Regions from separate parts of the Umboniibacter marinipuniceus genome, predicted to be linked through region 1. Evidence: predicted binding sites of a transcription regulator. Region 1 holds the regulator's gene; each other region holds the start of a gene.
The links. The regulator PhoB, encoded in region 1, activates phosphate uptake and scavenging genes when phosphate is short. The targets are predictions, from matches to a motif close to TGTCATAAANNTGTAACA.
Positions count from the first base shown of each region.

Region 2: a site for PhoB is predicted at 1,228-1,245, ahead of DFR27_RS07730 (TIGR00153 family protein). Genes of this name have one in related genera too.
Region 3: a site for PhoB is predicted at 2,040-2,057, ahead of DFR27_RS11020 (porin). Genes of this name have one in related genera too.

Region 1 covers NZ_REFJ01000001.1:3,146-6,429, reverse strand. The annotation lists gene DFR27_RS00040 (chorismate--pyruvate lyase family protein) at 1-327, shown strand, start outside; gene ubiA (4-hydroxybenzoate octaprenyltransferase) at 320-1,186, shown strand; gene phoB (phosphate regulon transcriptional regulator PhoB) at 1,270-1,971, shown strand; gene phoR (phosphate regulon sensor histidine kinase PhoR) at 1,975-3,284, shown strand, end outside; gene yaaA (peroxide stress protein YaaA) at 3,282-3,284, opposite strand, start outside.
Region 2 covers NZ_REFJ01000003.1:332,122-335,405, forward strand. The annotation lists gene DFR27_RS07725 (GspE/PulE family protein) at 1-1,034, opposite strand, end outside; gene DFR27_RS07730 (TIGR00153 family protein) at 1,316-1,996, shown strand; gene DFR27_RS07735 (inorganic phosphate transporter) at 2,019-3,281, shown strand.
Region 3 covers NZ_REFJ01000005.1:230,515-233,798, reverse strand. The annotation lists gene DFR27_RS11025 (MlaA family lipoprotein) at 1-831, opposite strand, end outside; gene DFR27_RS11020 (porin) at 997-1,980, opposite strand; gene DFR27_RS11015 (HvfC family RiPP maturation protein) at 2,096-2,818, opposite strand; gene DFR27_RS11010 (HvfB family MNIO-type RiPP peptide maturase) at 2,802-3,284, opposite strand, start outside.

The DNA.
Region 1 (3,284 bases):
CCTAAGGGGCAAGGTGCGTTGGTTCGAGAAGTGCTCTTGTCGAGCACAACCACGCCGCTGGTATTTGCCCGAACGGTGATTCCAGATTCAGCGCTAAAAGATAGTTTCGAGTTTATTGCGGAGTTAGGCGAGCAGCCGCTAGGGCACTGGTTATTTGCGAATCCGCACGTACAGCGCGGTGCAATTGAAATTCAAACGGCGCAGTTAGCAGCACACCAGTTTGAAACTCGGCATTGGGGCCGTCGCTCGCTATTTAGCTATGCCAATAGACAGATACTCGTGGCAGAATATTTTTTGCCCAGTTTCGTGGAGTTATTAGATGCTTAAACGCTTTGTTCCGGCTAACTACTTACCTTATTACCAGTTAATGCGAGTAGATCGCCCCGTTGGCACCTTGTTGCTATTATGGCCAACCTACATGGCGTTGTTTCTTGCCGCCGATGGAGCCCCCAGCTGGCAAAACCTTGTTATCTTCACGCTAGGTGTCTTTCTGATGCGTTCAGCTGGTTGCGTTATTAATGACTATGCAGATAGAAACGTTGATGCTCATGTGACTAGGACGGCGCAGCGACCGTTAGCCAGCGGCTCGATTACTTCGCAGAAGGCCTTAAAACTGTTCGCTATGCTAGTTGCCCTAGCCTTTGCGGTAGTGCTATTAACGAATAAGCTCACGGTGCTGTTATCTGTTGGCGCGCTACTATTGGCCTCGGTGTACCCTTTTATGAAGCGCTACACTCACCTCCCGCAAGTTGTCTTGGGCGCTGCTTTTGCGTGGGCGGTACCGATGGCTTTCGCAGCAGAGTTGAACACGGTTCCTTCGGAGGCATGGTTGCTCTATGCGGTTGTGGTGCTTTGGGCCGTTATCTATGACACCTTTTATGCCATGGCAGATCTTGAGGATGATCTGAAGATTGGCGTGAAATCAACGGCTGTACTGTTTGGACCTTTAGCTCCAGGGATTATCTTAATGATGCAAGTTGTGATGGTCGCGATGCTGTTACTACTTGGGCAGCGTTTTGAGCTCGGCGCCTTTTTCTTCGTCGCGGTAGTCATCACGGCAGGCCTCTTCATCTATCAACAGTGGCTTATTCGCCAACAGCATCCTAAGCCCTTTGCCGCCTTTCTGAATAACCAATGGGTTGGCCTAGCTCTTTTTCTCGGCATCGCGCTAGCGCAATGGCTATAGTTTAAATGTTGTCATACGACTGTCACATTAGCGTTGTTCAATGTCCTCAAGGATGACTGAACAACGACACTAGGAGAATGGTCTTGAACAAACTAAAGGTGCTAATAGTTGACGATGAAGCCGCAATTCGCGATATGGTTGCCATGTCGCTTGAGCTTTCCGGATTTGGTTGTGTCCAGGCTGAGAATGGTAGCGATGCGCTCGCTTTAATTGTAGATGAGAAACCAGATCTGGCATTAGTAGACTGGATGATGCCTGAAATGACCGGTATTGAGTTAACACGTCGGCTGCGCCGAGATGGAACGCTGAGCGAAATGCCTGTTATTCTACTCACAGCCAAAGCCGAAGAAGATAACAAGATTAGCGGCCTCGAATCGGGTGCAGATGATTATATTACTAAGCCATTTTCGCCTCGCGAACTGATCGCTCGCATTAAATCTACGCTTCGTCGAGCTGGAAAGTTAGATGTTGAGCGCAATATTGTCGTCGCGGATTTAGTGATTGAGCCGGCTAGCCAGCGAGTTAAAATAGGCGAGCAAACGCTCAAGCTGGGCCCAATCGAATATCGCTTGCTGTATTATTTTGCGACTCATCAGGATCGAGTACATAGCCGAGAGCAATTACTTGATAAAGTCTGGGGAGCGAATGTGTATGTTGAAGAACGAACTGTAGATGTTCATATTAGACGTCTTCGCAAGGCCTTAAGCGTAAATGGGCATGAAGACCTTATTGAAACCGTCCGCGGCAGCGGCTATCTGTTTAATTCAAAGCTAACAGCGGAGTAACGAGTGCAAACCACACGCTACCGAGGATTGATTGCTGAGCTCAGACGCGCAGTAATAATTATAGGGCTATGCCTATTGGCCGGCATAATTGTCGGCCAACCCTTAGCGGGGTTAGTGGTTGGCAACGTGGCATACTTCTTTCTTCTATTCCGTGAAGCACAGGAATTCTATCGCTGGCTTGAGGGAAAGAGCTCAACGCTTCCTGAGGCCAACCAAGTTCTCGTTGATGTTGCTGAAGCAATACATTTTATCCGAGTCCGACACCGTAAAACGAAACGCAGACTGCAGCAGCAGTTAAGTAGAGTTGAAAAAAGTACTTCTGCACTGGCTGATGGTGTTGTGGTAATCGCTGAGGGTGATAGCTTACAGTGGTGGAACGCGGCGGCCGGAGAAATGCTCAAACTGGAAGCTGGCACCGATTCGGGCCAGGCAATTACCAACTTTGTACGCGACCCCACGTTTCTAGCCTATCTTGATGCCAAAGACTATTCTCGGCCGTTTCAACTGCAGCTTACCGCCGAGAGTACTCGAGTACTGCAGCTCCAAGTCACTCAGTACGGTGGAAATGAACGTCTTATTGTGTTGCGAGATGTCACGCATGTCACCCAGCTTGAACAGATGCGTAAAGATTTTGTGGCAAACGTGTCGCATGAACTGCGCACGCCTCTTACCGTTCTTAAGGGTTACTTCGAGACCTTTGAAGGTATCAGTGAAATGCTTCCGCCAAACGTCGCTAAAGGCTTAGGGCAAATGTCCATGCAGGTTGAGCGAATGAACGAGACAGTGGAAGACTTAATGCTACTATCTCGCCTTGATGAGTCGGATACGTTAAAGACCACAGCCTTGGTTGACCTGTCGGCTCTGGCTCGCAGGGTGATGACTGCAGCGCAAATGCTATCGGCAGAGCGACACGAGTTCCTTGACGAAATTGAGGATGGACATCGGGTATTAGGTGTTGAGACCGAACTCTATTCAGCGCTGAGTAATATTGCCTTCAATGCCGTCAAATATTCACCGGAAGGCGGTGCTATTCGCTTTCGGCTTCGCGCCAAGGGCGATAAGCTTTCATTTAGCGTGAAGGATGAAGGTGTTGGTATTGAGCCAAAGCATATACCTCGGCTAACAGAGCGGTTCTATCGCGCAGACAGCTCAAGGAATCGCAAAATTGGTGGAACGGGTCTAGGTCTTGCGATCACCAAACACGTTCTACTTCGGCATCAGGCTGAAATGAAAATCCTAAGTTGGCCAGGGAAGGGCAGCACATTTAGGGCAATCTTCCCTCGTCTCAAGGACTCCATCGAGACTGTAGATCA
Region 2 (3,284 bases), on a different contig from region 1:
ACAATGCCATGAGGTTTGGCAGTCATGGTTTCCCATGATCGTAAATCACCACCACGAAGGCCTAAACTACTGAAAGTTCTTAACAGAACCTCTGGATCAAAAATTCGTATTACCAGTTTCTCGCCGAAGGCAGTGGGTAAAGTTGAAAGGCGTAATTCAACCTCAAGCTGCTTGGGTGTTCGGGTCTTAATTCGCCCATCCTGCGGCCGCCTCTTTTCAGCTACGTCCATACGCGCCAATACTTTGAAACGCGATGTAACGGCAGCATTTACCTCACTCGGCAAGTCGTAAACTGTCTGTAGTTCGCCATCAATGCGAAAGCGGACTCGCGACTGTTCTCGCTTGGGTTCAATATGGATATCGGACGCGCGTTGTTCGAAGGCGTACTGAAGTAACCAATCCACAATATTAACGATATGCTGATCGTTAGCCTCGGGCGACTGCAGCGACTTCAGATCAACAAGCTGTTCAAGCCCTTTAGGTGCGCTCCGACGATTCTCCTGCTTTGCCTGAGCACCCGCTCCGGCTACCGAACGCGCCAAGGCATAGAATTCCTCGGTGTAGCGCTGCAGTGCCGTAGCATCGGCAACAACCACACGGATGCGTTTGCGCGAAGTGTGAAGCAATCCCTCCTGCCAGTCCTCACGAAACGGATCTGCTACCGCGATGAGCAGCTCATCCGCCGACACCTCTAAACAGAGAACCTCATGATTTAACGCATAGGCCTTCGACATCACGGCAGTTACTTGATCCACATCAACCTTTAGGGGGTTAATCTGCTGGCTAGGAAGCTGCGCGATCTCCGCCAACCATTGGGCAAGTTTCTCACCACTTAACACTTCACCACCGGCGCCTAAAATATCGGCGCTTGCGAGATAGCCTACGTCTGAACGCGCACAACCGGTATCGCGAGTACGCGAACGCAACCGAAGGAGTGATAACTCATCAAAGATACCCGCTGCCGTTAAACTACTCACCAACCATTCGAGATCCGCAACGGGCCGATTAGGCGGGGCTATTGCTGCACTGCTCATAGCTAATTCTCTTATTTTAATCTTATCTTTAATGTAGCAGTTTCGTGCATCAGCCACCACCATCCTCTAAGGGTTAAGCCGCTAAAGATTTGCAATTTGCGTTGAGCTTGTCACAATTCTCTTTAGGCACTGCTTATTTACCATTCGATTATCAATGACCGACTATAATCAGTGTTGAAAATAAGTGACGTTAAGGCACAAACCTGTAACAATCGCGCCGAACTTCCGAATGATAACGAATCTTCGGTAACTACTATTAATAGATGAGGACTTTTCCTTCTATGGCTATTGGTCAAGCACTAGGTAACCTATTTACCAGGTCACCGCTGCACATTCTCCGCAACCACATGGTTGAAGTGGACAAATGTGTTTCTGCAACCGATTCGTTTTTTGATCAAGTGATTAACGAAGACTGGGATGCGGCAACCAAAACACGGACTTTCATCTCTGACTCCGAAAAAGAAGCGGATAAGTTGAAGGCGGACATTCGCAACAACCTACCCAAGTCACTGTTTTTACCAGTAGCGCGTTCAGACATCTTAGAGATGTTGCACAGCCAGGATAAGATTGCCAACTGTGCGAAGGATTTAACCGGCGTCATCATTGGTCGTCGTATGCAGATTCCAGCTCCGCTTCAGGCTAAGTTCAAAGCCTTTGTAGCGGTTTCCGTAGAGAGCGTCAACGAGACCCGCAAAGCCATTGATGAATTAGGCGATTTGTTAGAGTCTGGCTTCCGTGGTCGCGAGCTGGCCATTGTTGACAAGATTGTGGAACGAATTCACCAGCTCGAAGACGATGCCGATGCACTTCAGCGTGATCTTCGTTACGAGCTCTTCGAAATCGAAAAAGATCTACCTCCTGTAGATGTTATTTTCCTCTATCGCACAATTGAAAGTGTTGGTGATTTGTCTGATCGCGCTCAAAGCGTTGGATCTCGATTACAAATCCTCACCGCTCGTTAACCGCTTAAAAAGAGTCTAATACATGGATATTATTGCAAATCACGGTTTTACCCTCTTACTATTAGCGGGTGCTTTCGGCCTATTTATGGCTTGGGGTATTGGTGCAAATGACGTCGCGAATGCGATGGGAACCTCGGTTGGTTCGCGCGCTTTAACACTCAAACAAGCGATTATTATCGCCGCAGTGATGGAATTTGCTGGTGCCTACCTCGCCGGTGGTGAGGTAACGTCAACCATTCGCAAGGGCATTATTGACCCGCTAGTGTTCGAAGATAACCCTGAGTGGTTGGTCTACGGTATGTCAGCAGCCCTTTTAGCGGCGGGAACTTGGCTACTTATTGCCAGTCGTTTCGGTTGGCCGGTATCAACAACGCACTCTATCGTGGGCGCAATCGTAGGTTTCGCCGCAGTGGGTGTTTCCGCTGAAGCGGTTGCTTGGGGTAAAGTAGGAGGTATCGTTGCCTCTTGGGTTGTATCACCCGTGCTATCTGGCACCATGGCGTTTTTGCTATTCCTCTCGGCCCATAAATTCATTCTAAACACCGATAAGCCGTTCCAAAATGCTAAGCGTTACATTCCAATTTACATGTTCCTTACGGGATTTTTAATCTCGATGGTGACCATGGTGAAAGGTCTTAAACACGTTGGCTTGGATCTGAGTTACGGCGAGGCGGCATTGTACGCAGCGCTAGTTGGCCTAGCCATTGCGGCCACGGGTAAGTTCCTCATGCGCAATGTTCAGGAGCCTAAGTTTGAAGCCGGTCATCGCTTCGACGGAGTGGAAAAAATCTTTGCGGTATTGATGATTTTTACGGCTTCAGCAATGGCGTTCGCGCACGGCTCGAACGATGTTGCCAACGCTATCGGCCCCTTGGCGGCGGTATACAGCACCATTCAAAGTGGTGGTGTGATTGCTAGCAAAGCCGGTGTTCCACCATGGATTCTGCTAATTGGTGGTGTCGGTATCATCATTGGTCTAGCCACCTATGGCTACAAAGTCATGGCAACCATTGGTAAGCGAATCACTGAACTAACCCCAAGCCGCGGCTTCGCTGCAGAACTTGGTGCCGCCGGAACCGTCGTGCTAGCGTCGGGTACTGGCTTGCCAGTCTCTACCACTCACTGCTTGGTGGGCGCGGTTCTAGGCGTAGGTCTTGCCCGTGGTATTGGCGCACTCGATCTACGTGTTGTTGGCACCATTGGTATTAGCTGGGTTGTCACCCTCCCAGCTGGGGCAGGCTTATCAATTTTGTTCTTCTACACCTTGAAAGGTATGTTTGGCTAACAA
Region 3 (3,284 bases), on a different contig from region 1:
ACCAAACTCATCAAATTCTTCGTCATCGGGCATCTGCCCATCAAGAACTAGGTACTGCCGACGCTGCAGATAGGCATCACGGATAAAGGTATAGCGATCACCGGTGATAAATGCTTCAGCCTGAATAAGCTGACTTCGGACATTTACGGCTTCAACGCCCATCAACGAATTACGGGTAGGCACGTGATCAACATAACTTGTGTAGTCCACGAAACTATCAACATAGCGAGCTGGGGCGTCGCGAAGTGTGCTCGGCCCATAGAATGGCAGCATCAGGTACGGTCCTTCTGGTACTCCGTAATAGCCCAGAGTCTGACCAAAGTCCTCGCCCTCTAAACGGCGCATGCCTAATTCACTGGCAACATCCCAGATTCCTAAAACACCAATTGTGGTGTTGGTTAAAAATCTGCCCGCGTAAACCCCCGCATCACCAATCTTCAGCTGCAGAATTGAGTTCGCCGCACTACCGATATCGTCTAAGTTAGCAAAAATGTTATCGACGCTACGCTCTACGGGGTCCGGGGTAATGTATTTGTATCCAGTAACAATGGGTAACAGGAGGTATCGGTCAGCCACATCATTGAATGTCAACATGGCACGATTCAAGTCCTCAAAGGGATCACCGTCGTAGGGGACTGGTTGAGTTTGAACAAAACCAACATCACTACCATAGCTTTCGTAGGTGACGGCAGGGAGTTCCGCTTCAGTCTCAGTAGTAGACTCTGACTGAGCAGCAACGGCAGATGACTCTATTTCGGAGTCTTGTGCGCTTGTAACGGCACTCATGGTCAGTGCTAGCAAAGCACTCACAATAACTAAACGACTATCCAAAGATCTTTCCATAAGCCAAGATTTTGTTTAGGTTAGCATAAACAATCGTCTTGGCATTAGTGTTTGATAGGTGTAATTACCGAAAAACCCAGCCTTCGAGCTGGGTTTTTCAGAGTATCTAACACACCAAACGAATCAAAGATCCGGTTAGCGCTTAGCTAGTACTTAAAACTTAATCTCAAAGCCTAGACCAAGTGTGCTCTCTTCAGCTGTCATTCCTGCTAAGTCTGTCGCTTCGAGATCTGAGAAGTAGGCGTAAAGCTTCGCCGCACTGCTCAACTTGTAATCAGCACCAATCACCAGCATTGACGATGAATCAACCGCTGTATCGCCATTGGCATCAACCCAACCATCCGCTAGACCTACTGGCTGGTAACCTTCACCGTACTGACCCCACGCCTTAATTTTACCAAACTTATAGCTCGCTGAAGCAGTGAATGCGTCGCCCAAATCAGCACCTTCTGCGGATTCAGCGGTCTGTACGATACCGCCAAACTGAAGATCACCCATGGTGTACTGAGCGGTACCACGAAGAATATTCGCGAAACCAGCATCGGACTTAGTTTCCATATCGTAGGCAACAGCTGCCATCAGACCATTTTCTTTGAAGGTTAGTGACAACGAGTTGTGCGCAAAGGCGTTATCGTTATCTACGCCCTGATCCAAAAAGGTCTGAGCATGAATTTCAAAGCCAGAAAACGTTGGAGAGATATAGCCAACCACATCATCAAAGCGCTCTTCACCCAACATGATTTGCTTGATATCAGCACCGGCCAAATCATTAGAATAATCTACCTTACCACCCGCATACTTAAGTGCTGAGTCACGACGACCTGCGTAAGCGGTACCGAAATCACCGCGGAAACCAGCAAAAGTATTACGCTGCTTGAATACAGCATCATCGTCATCAACAGACGCTTCATATTCAAGCTGGTAGATAGCTTCAAGGCCATCACCTAAATCAACGGTGCCGCGAATACCAATTCGTGAAGCGTTGGAAACTAGGTCCCAGTTTGCATCGCTACCATCGTCGACATTGATGCCTGCTAGGTTGGCTTTTCCGTACCAAGTAGGGCCGGTTGTCTCGGCCATCGCCATTGGTGCGAACATCGCTGCAGAAACTGCTGCTGATAGAAGCTTTTTGTTCATAGTTTTACCCTTGCATTAAAGTTTTGTTAAATTTCAATAACGTTAGTATTACGAGGGTTTATTACAACTATGTTACAAAAATCGAATTGGATGAAAATAAAGGCTAAAGCGTCATTCACAACGCAGAGATGTTAGGAAAGGAGACCACCGCGCCTTCTCTTTGTAACGCTGCTAACAGACTTAGCGCTGGCGACTGGATATGCGAAATATCGGTAGACATGGTTAATGCCAGGGTTGCTAGCGCCGAGTTGAGATCTTGCTCCTGTAGTAGCAGTGCCATAAGGCTGAAGCTAGCGGCATTTAGTAGTTTGTATCGCAACTTATTATGGGGGTTTCGGTAGAGTAGAATATAGGTTGGTTGCTTAGGTGGAGCTAAGCCATCATCCGCCTCGTAAATGGCGTACTCGAAGGAAAATAATGCAATCGCGGGCGAAAAATGAACGCCCTGAGGGCGGCTCTCCATCTCTTCAGCGGTAGGCCAGTCCATGGTGTCAACGTCAATCACAATACCAGCCCGCTCGTATTCGGCGAGTTCATGCTGCCATTTAGGCGCCTCACGCGCTAGAAACCATTCCAGAAATTCCCCGGAAATTTCAGCAAAGTATGGTGTCTTCGATACACCAGACTCCAGAAATGACCGAACTAGCTGACGAAACGCTTCATCGCCCATAGCGCGACGAAGTTTCTTATAGCCACCACTTAGTAAGCCAAATAGATTGTTGAACACCAACCGTTGATAGATTGCCAATCGGCGTGGTTCAACATCAAGATCCTCATGAGTGACCTTGAATCTAACACTGGCCGCCAGCGCTTCCTGAAGTTCACGAAAGTTCGACAAGCGCCTTCTCCTGAATACGCCTTACGGCGCTTATTTCCAACTTTAACTCGGCAAGCGGAGGGAAATTGAAATCGCGTTCAAGCACTGTGGGAATTGATCCGAATTGACCATAACAGTGCTGTGCCAAATTGAGCACTGGTTCAATCAACGGCGCTCCGTGGGTATCTACCTTAAGATCTTCAGCCTCGTCAGCATGACCGGCAATATGAGCATAGGCAATCCGCTCACCAGGTATTTGCGCCAAGAAATCAATTGCGTCATAGCAATGATTCACACTATTCACATAGACATTGTTGATATCTAGCATGAGTTGGCAATTAGCTTCCTGTAACACCGCGTTAATAAATGCTAGCTCAGACAGCTCTTGGCTGGGTGCCAAATAGTAAGAGATATTCTCCACCGCAATTGGCTGTTCTAAATAATCCTGAACCACGCGAATACGCTCGGCAACGTGAACAACGGCTTC